DNA from 2 places in the Streptomyces sp. NPDC040410 genome. Region 2 is predicted to be linked to the other one. Evidence: riboswitches for the same ligand, from Rfam matches in the RefSeq annotation. Region 2 holds a riboswitch; the other holds the start of a gene.
The links. A riboswitch is a leader RNA that binds a small molecule or an ion and turns the genes downstream of it on or off. The one in region 2 is predicted to bind cyclic di-AMP.

Region 1: it holds a riboswitch for cyclic di-AMP, as region 2 does, so the genes downstream of both, ACZ562_RS22645 (C40 family peptidase) here and ACZ562_RS01415 (M23 family metallopeptidase) in region 2, are expected to answer to the same signal.

Annotation. Positions count from the first base shown of each region.
Region 1 covers NZ_JBVIVK010000011.1:182,345-187,684, reverse strand. The annotation lists gene bioB (biotin synthase BioB) at 1-346, opposite strand, end outside; gene ACZ562_RS22665 (8-amino-7-oxononanoate synthase) at 495-1,622, shown strand; gene ACZ562_RS22660 (DUF397 domain-containing protein) at 1,663-1,899, opposite strand; gene ACZ562_RS22655 (helix-turn-helix domain-containing protein) at 1,909-2,769, opposite strand; gene ACZ562_RS22650 (ATP-binding protein) at 2,982-3,464, shown strand; gene ACZ562_RS22645 (C40 family peptidase) at 3,557-4,030, opposite strand; cyclic di-AMP (ydaO/yuaA leader) riboswitch at 4,034-4,176, opposite strand; gene ACZ562_RS22640 (hypothetical protein) at 4,594-4,902, opposite strand; gene ACZ562_RS22635 (ATP-dependent Clp protease proteolytic subunit) at 4,911-5,340, opposite strand, start outside.
Region 2 covers NZ_JBVIVK010000001.1:315,767-321,106, forward strand. The annotation lists partial or broken gene ACZ562_RS01400 (glutamate dehydrogenase) at 49-203, shown strand; gene ACZ562_RS01405 (TetR/AcrR family transcriptional regulator) at 317-937, shown strand; gene ACZ562_RS01410 (SGNH/GDSL hydrolase family protein) at 1,347-2,132, opposite strand; gene ACZ562_RS01415 (M23 family metallopeptidase) at 2,403-3,368, opposite strand; cyclic di-AMP (ydaO/yuaA leader) riboswitch at 3,371-3,530, opposite strand; partial or broken gene ACZ562_RS01420 (alpha-galactosidase) at 3,720-4,383, opposite strand; gene ACZ562_RS01425 (tyrosine-protein phosphatase) at 4,700-5,340, shown strand, end outside.

The sequences.
Region 1 (5,340 bases), on a different contig from region 2:
CGCGGCCGCTGGCCACCAGACATACCCGCTTGGCGCCGCCCGCCAGCCCGGCCGCGGCGGCCTCGGACGCCTCGTCCGGCTTGAGCCAGGTGTACTTCAGAATGCCGGCGGTGGAGCCGAGCCGCTGGGAGCAGTAGGAGCAGTCCTCGGGGCACAGGCCGGACTTCAGGTTGACGAGGTAGTTGAGTTTCACGCGTCGGCCGAACCAGTGGCGGCGTACCTTTCCGGCCGCGGCCACCACGTCGAGCAGATCGTCGTCGGAGGTGGCGAGGACGGCAAGAGCCTCCTCGCGGGTCGGCACCTCGCGCCGAAGCCCCTTGTCCACCAGTGTGTTCAGCAGGTCCATGAGAGCCGATCCTGTCTTAAAGGACCGCCCGCGGCCAAGGAGAGACCGGACAAACAGAGCCCGTCAGCCGTGTGGGTATTGCCACACCGTCGGTCGCAAAACGTACCGCTAGGGTCTGTTCACTGCCTACAAAAGCCCCGGAGGACCCATGGCGTTCGGCTGGATCGACGAGCAGGCGCGAGCGCGCCGCCGCGCCGGACTCGTACGGACCCTGCGCCCCCGCCCCGCCGACTCGCCCCTGCTCGACCTCGCGAGCAACGACTACCTGGGCCTGGCCCGGCATCCCGAGGTCACCGAGGGCGCGGCGCGTGCCGCGCGCACCTGGGGCGGCGGCGCGACCGGCTCCCGGCTCGTCACCGGCACCACGGATCTTCACACCGAGCTGGAACGCGAGCTGGCCGCCTTCTGCGGTTTCGAGGCGGCCCTGGTCCTCTCCTCCGGGTACGCGGCCAACCTCGCAGCGGTCACGGCGCTCGCCCCGCACGGCTCGCTGATCGTCTCCGACGCGGGAAACCACGCCTCGCTGATCGACGGCTGCCGGCTGGCCCGGGGCACGACACAGGTCGTCGCGCACGCCGAACCCGACGCCGTGCGCAAGGCACTCCGGACGCAGGACGGGCCGGCCGTCGTGGTGTCCGACACGGTCTTCTCCGTCGACGGCGACGCCGCCCCGCTGTCCGCGCTCGCCGAGGCGTGCCGGGAGCACGGAGCGGGGCTGGTCGTGGACGACGCCCACGGCCTCGGCGTGCTCGGCGACGGCGGCCGCGGCGCCCCGCACGCGGCGGGGCTCGCGGGCGCCGACGACGTCGTCGTGACGGTCACGCTGTCCAAGTCGCTCGGCAGCCAGGGCGGAGCCGTGCTGGGCCCCGCCCGGGTGATCGACCACCTGGTCAACGCGGCCCGGACGTTCATCTTCGACACGGGCCTCGCCCCCGCGGCGGCGGGCGCGGCCCTGGCGGCCCTGGGGCTGCTGCGCCGCGAGCCGGAGCGGGCGGAGCGGGCGCGCGCGGTGGCGGGCGAGCTGCACGCACGCCTGACCGCCGCGGGTCTGGAGGCGGTACGTCCGGACGCGGCAGTGGTCTCCGTGCGCGCGCCGTCCCCGGAGGGGGCCGTGCAGTGGGCGGCCGACTGCCGCGCGGCCGGGCTGGCCGTGGGTTGCTTCCGTCCTCCTTCCGTGCCCGACGGCATCTCACGGCTGAGGCTGACCGCCCGCGCGGACCTCTCCGAGGCGCAGATCGAACGCGCTGTACATGTGATCGGCGAAACGCGACCATGAGTCGGCGTGACACGGCCGCGCAGTGCGCGCTGTGGAACGATCAGAAGTGATCTGAAACGATCCCGGCCGTGAATCCCGCCCAGCTCCCGGGGGAGAAGAGCAGTGCGGGCCCGGCCGGGTCCTTGGAGTCGCGTACGGCGAGCAGTCCGGCTCCTGGGCCGGTCAGCGGGCGAGCCGTCTCGACGCAGTTGTTCGCTCCCGTGCTGTAGCTGCTGCGCAGCCATCGCACGTCGTGCAGAGCGGTGCTGGAAGGTACGTTCCGAGGCAGTGCTGACATGGTGCCTCCTTACGCGCCGGCACCTATCCCGGCGATGTAATCCAACGAGTCCTCGGGCGAAAGGGCGTGGATCCGAAGAGAGTTGAAGGCCTCGGTGTAGGCCTCCAGGTCTTCTTTCCGTTCGAGGTAGAGGCTACTCGTCAAGTGGTCGAGAACAACCACATTTAGATCAGAAGTGCGCGAAAATGAGAAGATAACGAAAGGCCCGGTCACGCCGATATGCGCCCCGGCCGCGAACGGCAGCACCTGCAGGCGCACTTGGGGCAGTCGTGCCGACTCCACCAGCCGCTCCAGCTGCCGCGCCATCACCCCGGGACCGCCGACCTCGCGGCGCAGCACCGCCTCGTCCAGGACCGCGCTCAGCCGCAGCGGCGGCTCGGCCCGCAGCACGTCCTGCCTGGCCAGTCGCACTTCCACCAGTGCGTCCAGCCGCTCGTCGTCCAGGCCGTCCACCGCGGCCCGGGTCACCGCCCGGGCGTACTCGGGTGTCTGCAGCAGCCCCGGGACGACAGAGGTCTCCAGCGTGCGCATCGCGCTGGCCTGTGACTCCAGGCTGATGAAGTCCCGGTAGGTCGGCGGCAGCACTCCGCGGTACGCGTGCCACCAGTGGTGCCGTCCGCCGCCGTCGTCGGAACTCGCCAAGGCCAGCAGCAACTCCCGCAGTTGGGGTTCCGCCACGCCGTAGGCGTCGAGAAGCAACCGCACGTCGGCCGGTTTCACCCCGCTGGCGCCGGTCTCGATCCGGCTCACCTTCGACTGGTGCCAGCCCACCAGACGGGCCGCCTCGCCACTGGTGAGTGCCGCGCCGGTGCGCAGCGCACGCAGTTCGGCACCAAGCTTCCGCCGGCGCACCGCGGGACCGTGCTGCATGCGCAACTCCTTACTCCTTCCGGGCCGCCCAAATACGCTCTTCCGTCGGAGAGTTCACCGCTTTGAGCGACAGATATATGCAGATCTTGGTGGATCGCCATCCTGACCGGCGCGGTAATGGCAGTCTGGCGACGAAGCACCAGTCCGGGACCGTACTCGAACCATCCGCTCCGTGTCGGACTGCGGTCCCGTGGGAAAGGGACGACGTCGTCATGGCAGACCATCTGGAATCATCCGTCACTCTGCCGAGCGATCCCGCCTCGGTCTCCGCGGCCCGTACCTACGTGGTGGGCACCCTGGCGGAGTGGGGACTGCCGAAGGACGTGGAACTGGCCGACACCATCCGGCTCATCGTCTCCGAACTCGCCACCAACGCCGTACAGCACACCTTGGGCCAGTCACCCACCTTCACGGTGGACATCGCGCTCGACCGCGACGAACAACTGCGCATCGGCGTGACCGACAGTCATCCGCGCTTCCCCAAACGCCTGCCGGCCGCCGTCCAGCAGGACAACGGCCGTGGCATGGTGATCATTCGCTGGCTGGCCGCGGAGTGCGGCGGCAGGCTGAGAGTGCGGCCGACCCGTGAGGGCGGCAAGACGGTCTCCATCGAACTGCCGTGGTCCCTGCCGGCCGAGCCGGTGACGGCAGCGGGACAGCAGCCGGTGACAGCAGCCGGGCAGCAGGAGCCGTAGGGGCTGTCCGGCATGATCCGCCTGAGGGCCTGAGGGCCTGAGGGCCCGGGGAGGCGGCGGCTTGTCAGGTGACCGCCGCCTCCCCGGGGGAGTCAGCTGACCCGGCCGTACCAGACGCTCCTCGTCCAGATCTTCTGCAGCTTCACCACGTCCCCGGTCTTCGGGGCGTGCCAGATCTTCCCCTTCCCGGCGTAGATGCCCACGTGGTAGACGCTGGAGCCCGAGTGGAAGAACACAAGGTCTCCGGCCTTGCGGCTCTTGGCCGAGATGTGGCGGGTCTTGTTGTACTGCTGGGCCGCCGTACGGGGCAGTGTCTTGCCCGCCTTCTTGAACGAGTACAGCGTGAGCCCGGAGCAGTCGAACCGGCGCGGACCGGTGGCGCCCCACTTGTAGGGGGAGCCCTTCTTGGAGGCCGCCACCTGAAGTGCCTTCGTCGCCGTCGTGGCTGCCGCGGCGTCGGTGGCGACACCGGGGACCACGATCGAGCCGCCCACCGCGGCGATGGTCAGTGCCGAGGCCGTGGAGGCCCGGGCCATGAGCGACGGGACACGATTGAGCGCAGTCATGCGCAACCCTTCGTCAGCCGCCTGTGAAGGATGACCTGTCGGATTCGGGCTGGCGAAGTTGCCCGGCCGCGGCTGCGGCTTCACCCCAAGGGCTGCTCGGACCGGCATCTCCCATTCGGAGACGACCGTCCCGGCGACCCGTCGTGATTGGGTCCTCCACTCCTGCCGATCCACTCCTGTCGACCGGTCATCCGGGCGGCGGCAGGACTCGGCGTCCGCCCGGACCGCCCCGCCGCTGCGGCGGGGGCTTGTCGTCAGACAGGGATCTTGACTCACAGATGGCCTGAAAGCCCAACGGAACCGGGGGTTTGTGTTGTTACTCACCACTCACCCGTTCGGGTGGACACCCCCGTGTTCGAAGGGGCGTTGAGGGGGTCGCGCACCCCCGGACCAGCAATGGAATGTTCCGTTCCGCCTCTGGGCTACGCGCGTTGTGCAACTTGGGCGGTCCTGAAAAAGGAGGGGCGTCTACTCCAATCAGCGGTACGTCATTTGGTCCGTTTCAACCCGGTTCCGGACGCTCCGCCGCTGTGGCGGATCGCCCGGGATCGGATGCGCATGCCTCAACTGTCGGAGCGCGCGGGCACGGTGACCCGGGCCGTGCGGCGCTCCCCGTCCAGCACGCGCAGCGCGCGCGCCAGCGTGGGGGCGTGCAGTTCGGTCTCGCCCCGCCGGTGCATCAGGTCCAGCGCGTCGCGCAGTTCGGCCGCCTTGGTGACCAGCGCCTGGGCTGCGCGCAGTCCGCGGTACGTGTCCCCGTGATGCGCGGGGTTGATGCGGCCCAGCAGGTCGACCACGTCGAGGTAGCGGTCGATCAACTCGCCCTCGGCGCGGGTCAGGGCGGGCAGGGGCGGCAGCTCCGGCGGCAGCATCGGGCGGCTCACCTCGCGCCGGGGGCGGTGCGGGAGGCCTTGCGGCCGGGGATGATCCGGTCCACCAGGCCGTACTCCAGCGCCTGTTGCGCGTCCATGATCATGTCCCGCTCGATGTCCGCGCTCACTTGCTCCGGGTGGCGGCCCGTGTGCCGTACGAGCATCTCCTCGAGGCGGCCGCGGACGCGGGCCAACTCGTCGGCCCGGACGGCGAGATCAATGGCCTGTCCCTCCACGGGCTCGGGCAGTGCCGGCTGGTGGATCACCACCCGCGCACCCGGGAGCGCGAACCGCTTGCCCGGAGTCCCGGCGGCCAGCAGCACCGCGGCGGACGAGCCGGCCTGGCCCAGGCAGACCGTCTCCACGTCGCAGGCGACGAACCGCATCGTGTCGTAGATCGCCGACATCGCGCTGAACGAGCCGCCCGGAGAGTTGACG
Region 2 (5,340 bases):
TGACTCACGATTCAGTAACCGGCTCTGATCGCCCCCCGAGGAGACCGCGTGTCCACCCCTTTGATGTCGCTCACCTGGACCGACCACCTCTCCGGCCGCAGGGCTTCCTGGTCGTCGACCGGCTGGTGCGCGGTGTGTCCAGCGGCGGGCTGCGCATGCGCCGGGGCTGCACCCTGGACGAGGTCGCCGGTACCGGTGACGGCGCCGTCCCGGCACGGCCCCGCCCCGGGACCTCCTGGCGGCCCCGCCCGCGGGCTGCCGAGATGCGGACGTCGGCGCACGTCACAGCCGGGAAAGGGCTGTGTAGGGTGACGCCGTGACGAGAGTGCGGTTGAGCGTGGCTGAGCGGCGGGAGGAACTGCTGCGGGCCGCCGTCGAGCAGATCGAGGCGCGAGGCGTGGCGGCGGTCCGGATCGCCGACGTGGCCTCGGTGCTCGGCGTGAGCAGCGCGCTGGTGCTCTATCACTTCTCGACCAAGGAGAAGCTGGTCGCCGCCGCGTTCACCCATGCGGCCGAGGACGACCTCGCGCAGCTGCGCAAGCTTCTCGGCAAGCGCACCACCGCGCTGCGCCGGCTGCGGTCGGCCGTACGCTGGTACGCCCCCGCCGGCCAGGCCAAGGGCTGGCGGCTGTGGATCGAGGGCTGGGCGGTGGCCCTGCGCGAGCCCGTGCTGCGGGAGGTCATCCGTGACCTCGACCGGCAGTGGAAGGCGGCCCTGACCGAGGTCGTCGCGGAGGGGGTGGCCGCGGGCGAGTTCCAGTGCCCCGACCCGACGGGCGCGGCCCTGCGCCTGACCGCCCTGCTCGACGGGCTCGCCGTACAGATGACGACCTACGCGGGCACGGTTTCACGTACCCGGGCACTGACGTGGGTGGACGAGGCACTCGCCCGCGAACTGGGCCTGGCACGGGAGGCGTTGACGGCAGCGGCCCGGTGAGCCGCCACCCGCCTCTGCCCCGCCTCAAATGATCGTCCTCCCGGGTCACTTGACGACCCGTGGCACGGCGCTCGGCACGACTGCCGTGGACACCGGATCGCCCGACGGCGCCCCGGCCGCTCCGGTGCCCGGGAGCACGCCGGGGGAGGTCGCGCTGACCGGCATCGCCGGCGTTGCGGCCGCGGGCGCGCCGTCGAGCAACACGGCGCCGGCTCGACCGGGCCGATCAACACGGCGGGCCCGTCGACGGACTCGTCCGGGCGCGGCCGGCTTCGCACCGCGGCGGGCGGCGGAGCCGCTCGGCCGGGCCCTCGCCTCCGGCCGGAACACCCCCCCGCTCCTGCCCCTGCCGGTGCTCGTGGAACCCGCCACGACGGACGCGGTCCGGCGGACGGGAGGGCCCCGGCCCTCACGCCACCGAGTCGATCCGCATCTTGATGTCGTCCGGCGACAACGCCCCCTTGGCCGTCACATGGTCCCCCGACGACTCCCCGCGCAGCCGGCGTCCGATCCACGGAACCAGGTACTCGCGCGCCCAGTGGACGTCGTCCCGCCGGACGTCGAGGGTGCCGCGCGGCGGGAGGGGCGGCCACGGCTGGTCCGGGTCGGCCGGGACCTCCAGGCCGAGGACCTGACCCGCGCGCAGCGCCACCCGCGTGTGGCCCTCGGGCGACAGATGGAGCCGGTCGTCGTCCCAGGCCCGGCGGTCCTGGATGGTCTTCAGGGACCACAGGTCGAGCACCGGGCAGCCGTACCGGTCGGCGATGGCCCGCACATGACCGTTGTAGGTGGCGATCTTGCCGCGCAGGTGCTTGAGAACGGGTACGCCACGGGTGTCGAAGCCGGTGGTCACCATGACGGTGCCACAGACCTCGGTGAGCCGGGCGATCGCCCGCTCGAAGCGCTCGGCGACCTCGTCGGGGTCGGTGCCGGGCCGGATGATGTCGTTGCCGCCGGCAGAGAACGACACCAGGTCCGGGGCCAGTTCGACGGCCTGCGGAAGCTGGTCCTCGACTATCTGGTCGAGGAGTTTGCCGCGCACCGCGAGGTTCGCGTATCTGAAGTCGCCCTCGGGCCGCCGGTCCGCGAGCAGTACCGCGAACCGGTCGGCCCAGCCGACGAACGCCCCGTCGGGGCCGGGGTCGCCGACGCCCTCGGTGAAGCTGTCCCCCACCGACACGTACGACCCGATCACTGATCTGCTGTCACTCTTCGAATCGTCTGCCACATCGGCCCATGATTCACCTTCGGTTGTGACCTACGCGATCGTAGGAAAGGGTTGACGACCGGTGAGATAAGCCACTCCTAAAGGGCTCACCAAACCAGGAATAAGCCTCTGATCAAGGATGTTGCGGCGTGGACTGCCGCACTCGGAAGTCGCCGCCGGGACACACCGAAGGCCGGACCCGGGGATCGGGGTCCGGCCTTCGGCAGCGTGTCGGGCAGGTGTGGTCGTACGCCGGCCTCAGCCGACGGCGACGCCGTGCGAGCGGAGGTACGCGACCGGGTCCACGTCCGAGCCGTAGTCCGGTGTGGTGCGGATCTCGAAGTGCAGATGAGGTCCGGTGACGTTGCCGGTCGCTCCGGAGAGGCCGACCTGCTGGCCCGCGCTGACGGTCTGGCCGGCCGAGACGGAGAGCGAGGACAGGTGGCCGTACTGCGCGTAGTAGCCGTCGTTCAGCTTGATGACGACCTGGTTGCCGTATGCGCCGCCCCAGCCCGCGGAGACGACCGTACCGGCGGCCACGGCCTTGAGCGACGTGCCGGTCGGGACGACGAAGTCGACGCCGGTGTGGTAGCCGCTGGACCACATGCTGCCCGCCACGTGGTACGCCGTGCCGACGGAGGCACCGCTCACCGGGAGGGCGTAGCCGCTGGAGGTGGCAGCGGACTGGGCGGCCTGGGTGGTGGCCGTCGTCTTCTTCGAGGCGGACGAAGACGAAGACGCCTTCGCGGAAGAGGGCTTGGCCGAGGACGACTTCGCGGCGGACGAATTCGCCGATGAGGACGACGGCCTTGCCTTCGGCTTGCTCGTCGCGGCCTTCTTGTTGATGCTGAGCCGCTGCCCGGGGTGGATCAGCGACGGGTTGTCGCCGACGACATCACGGTTGTCCTGGTAGATCCTCTGCCAGCCACCGCTGACATGCTGCTCCGCGGCGATCTTCGAGAGGTAATCGCCCACGCGCACCGAATAGATCCGCACATCCACGTTCTGCGCGGTGTCCTTCTTCCCGGTCGCCTTCTTCGCGGCCGGAGCTGACTGCACGACCTTTTCCGAAACATTCTGGGAAACGGACTGGGCAGTGGCCGCATGGGCGCCGGTGGCTCCCATGAAGGGGAGGGCGAGTGCGGCGCCACCGGTTCCGGCGACGGCGATCGAGCGGGTGAAACGACGGGACTTGGGACGGCGATGCTTACCCTTCGCGGGCATGGCGAATTCCTCTCCGGCGCCTGCGAGGTGAGCTGTCGGGTGCGGACTGGAGATGCCCGGCCACGTCGAAACGCGGCTTTACCCCTAGCCGTTCCGGAGACCGGAACAGGCGGTTGTACCTGTGGGTCCCCCGCTCCTGCCGTGCACGGGTGAGTGTGTGCGGGCTCCGGGCGGCGGCAGGATTGGGCGTCCGTCCGGATCGGTGGCGAACGTAAGCGACCAAGACGCAATGGGACAACCAACAGGTTCCGTGCGAATGCGTTTTACTAGATCCCTTACGGGAATTTACGGTCACCGTGCGTGAATCAAGCGGCCGCCACTCTCCTCAAAAGCCCTTGAAAAGCACCTGAATTACGTGAACATGACGGGCGACGCACGGTCACGAATATGACGCTGCTCACGCGCCTCACCCCAGGACGCCATATTCCAGAAGGAGTTGGAATGAAGGCTGCAATTCGGACAGAAGGCCCAGATGTGGCCGAGCCGGAAAACCGCCGCATCGAGGTCGCCATGCAGTCCGGTCCGCAATCCGTGATGCGGCAACACCGCACCACGGTGAACTCCGCCCGTTTAGCGGCATTTATACGGCACTGTCGGGCCGGGACCGCACAGCCGCAGCGCCGGCACGGGCTCGCCGTGGCCGGAGCAGGGCTCGAAGCGACGCCGGGGTGTGTCGCCCACAGCCGGTCCAACAGGCCGTACGAGGCCCGCACATGGTCGACCCGGAGGCGCCGCGGACACGGCTCGCCGGGCCAGCCGGCGTCGGTGAAGCAGCGGCTGAAGTCCTATGTGACGTAGTCGACCGGCGCGCTGGAGAGCAGGCCGTGGGGCTGCCCCCGGAGGTACTCCTGGACGTCTTCACAGGCGAGGTGCGATACAAGCTGATTGCGGCTTCCATGCGCTTTCGTCCGGGTTGGAACTGCACCCAGTCGGGGTGCACGCGGTGCAGGTCGCTGTCCGATCGGCCATTTCCGGCTCGATCCCAGAGGGCGAACCGCATGCCGAGCGCGTGCACGGCCGGCCCGGTGTCCCGGAACACCAGCCGCAGCCCGTCGTCCGCCACCTCGTGCCGCTCGAAGGTCCACTCGATGCCGCGCCGTCCTCACTGCCGGTCGGCCCGGACAGAAGCCGCATAGAGCCGTTTTCGGCAATCTCCAGCATCAGGACCTTGCAGATCCGAACAGGTGCAATCAAGGCCCAACATCATCAATGGTCGCGGGGGTGTGAGGCAACGCCTGTGGACAACTCATTGCCCCAGGAATCCATGTCGTATCGTCGAGAGCGCGCCCGTCGATGAGCCGCGTCGACGGGCTGGATTGGGAGGAGCCCCCGTGACGCAGCAGGTCCCGTCGACCGAGCCCGAGCTGGCCGGAGTGCGCAACTTCCGTGACGTCGGCGGACTGCCGACGGCGGACGGGCGGCGGGTGCGGCACGGAGTGCTGTTCCGCAGCGGCCACCTCGCCCATGCGACGGAGGAGGACGCCGCCTTCCTCGGCTCCCTGGGCCTGCACACGATCTTCGACTTCCGCAACGCGGCCGACCAGCGGCTCGAAGGCCACGACGTCGAGCTGCCCGGCGTGCGCAATGTGAACATGCCGCTGAGCGACCCCGCGGACGGTGCCGAGTTCTGGAAGATGGTCCGAGACGGCGAGATCGACCAGCTGCGCGCGATCCTCGCCGACGGCAAGGCCGCGAACCGGATGATCACCTCCTACCGCAGGATCATCAAGGAACGGACGGCCGAGCACTCCCGGGTGCTTCGCTCGCTCGCCGAGGACAGCGTCCCCGCCCTGATGCACTGCGCGGCGGGCAAGGACCGGGCGGGACTGTCCATCGCGGTGACCCTGCTCGCCCTGGGCGTGGAGCGCGAGGCGATCCTCGCCGACTACCTGGAGTCCAACGCCACGCACCGCCGCTACAAGGTGCACCGCAGCAGCAAGTCCGCCGCGGCCTACTCCCCCGAGGTCATGGA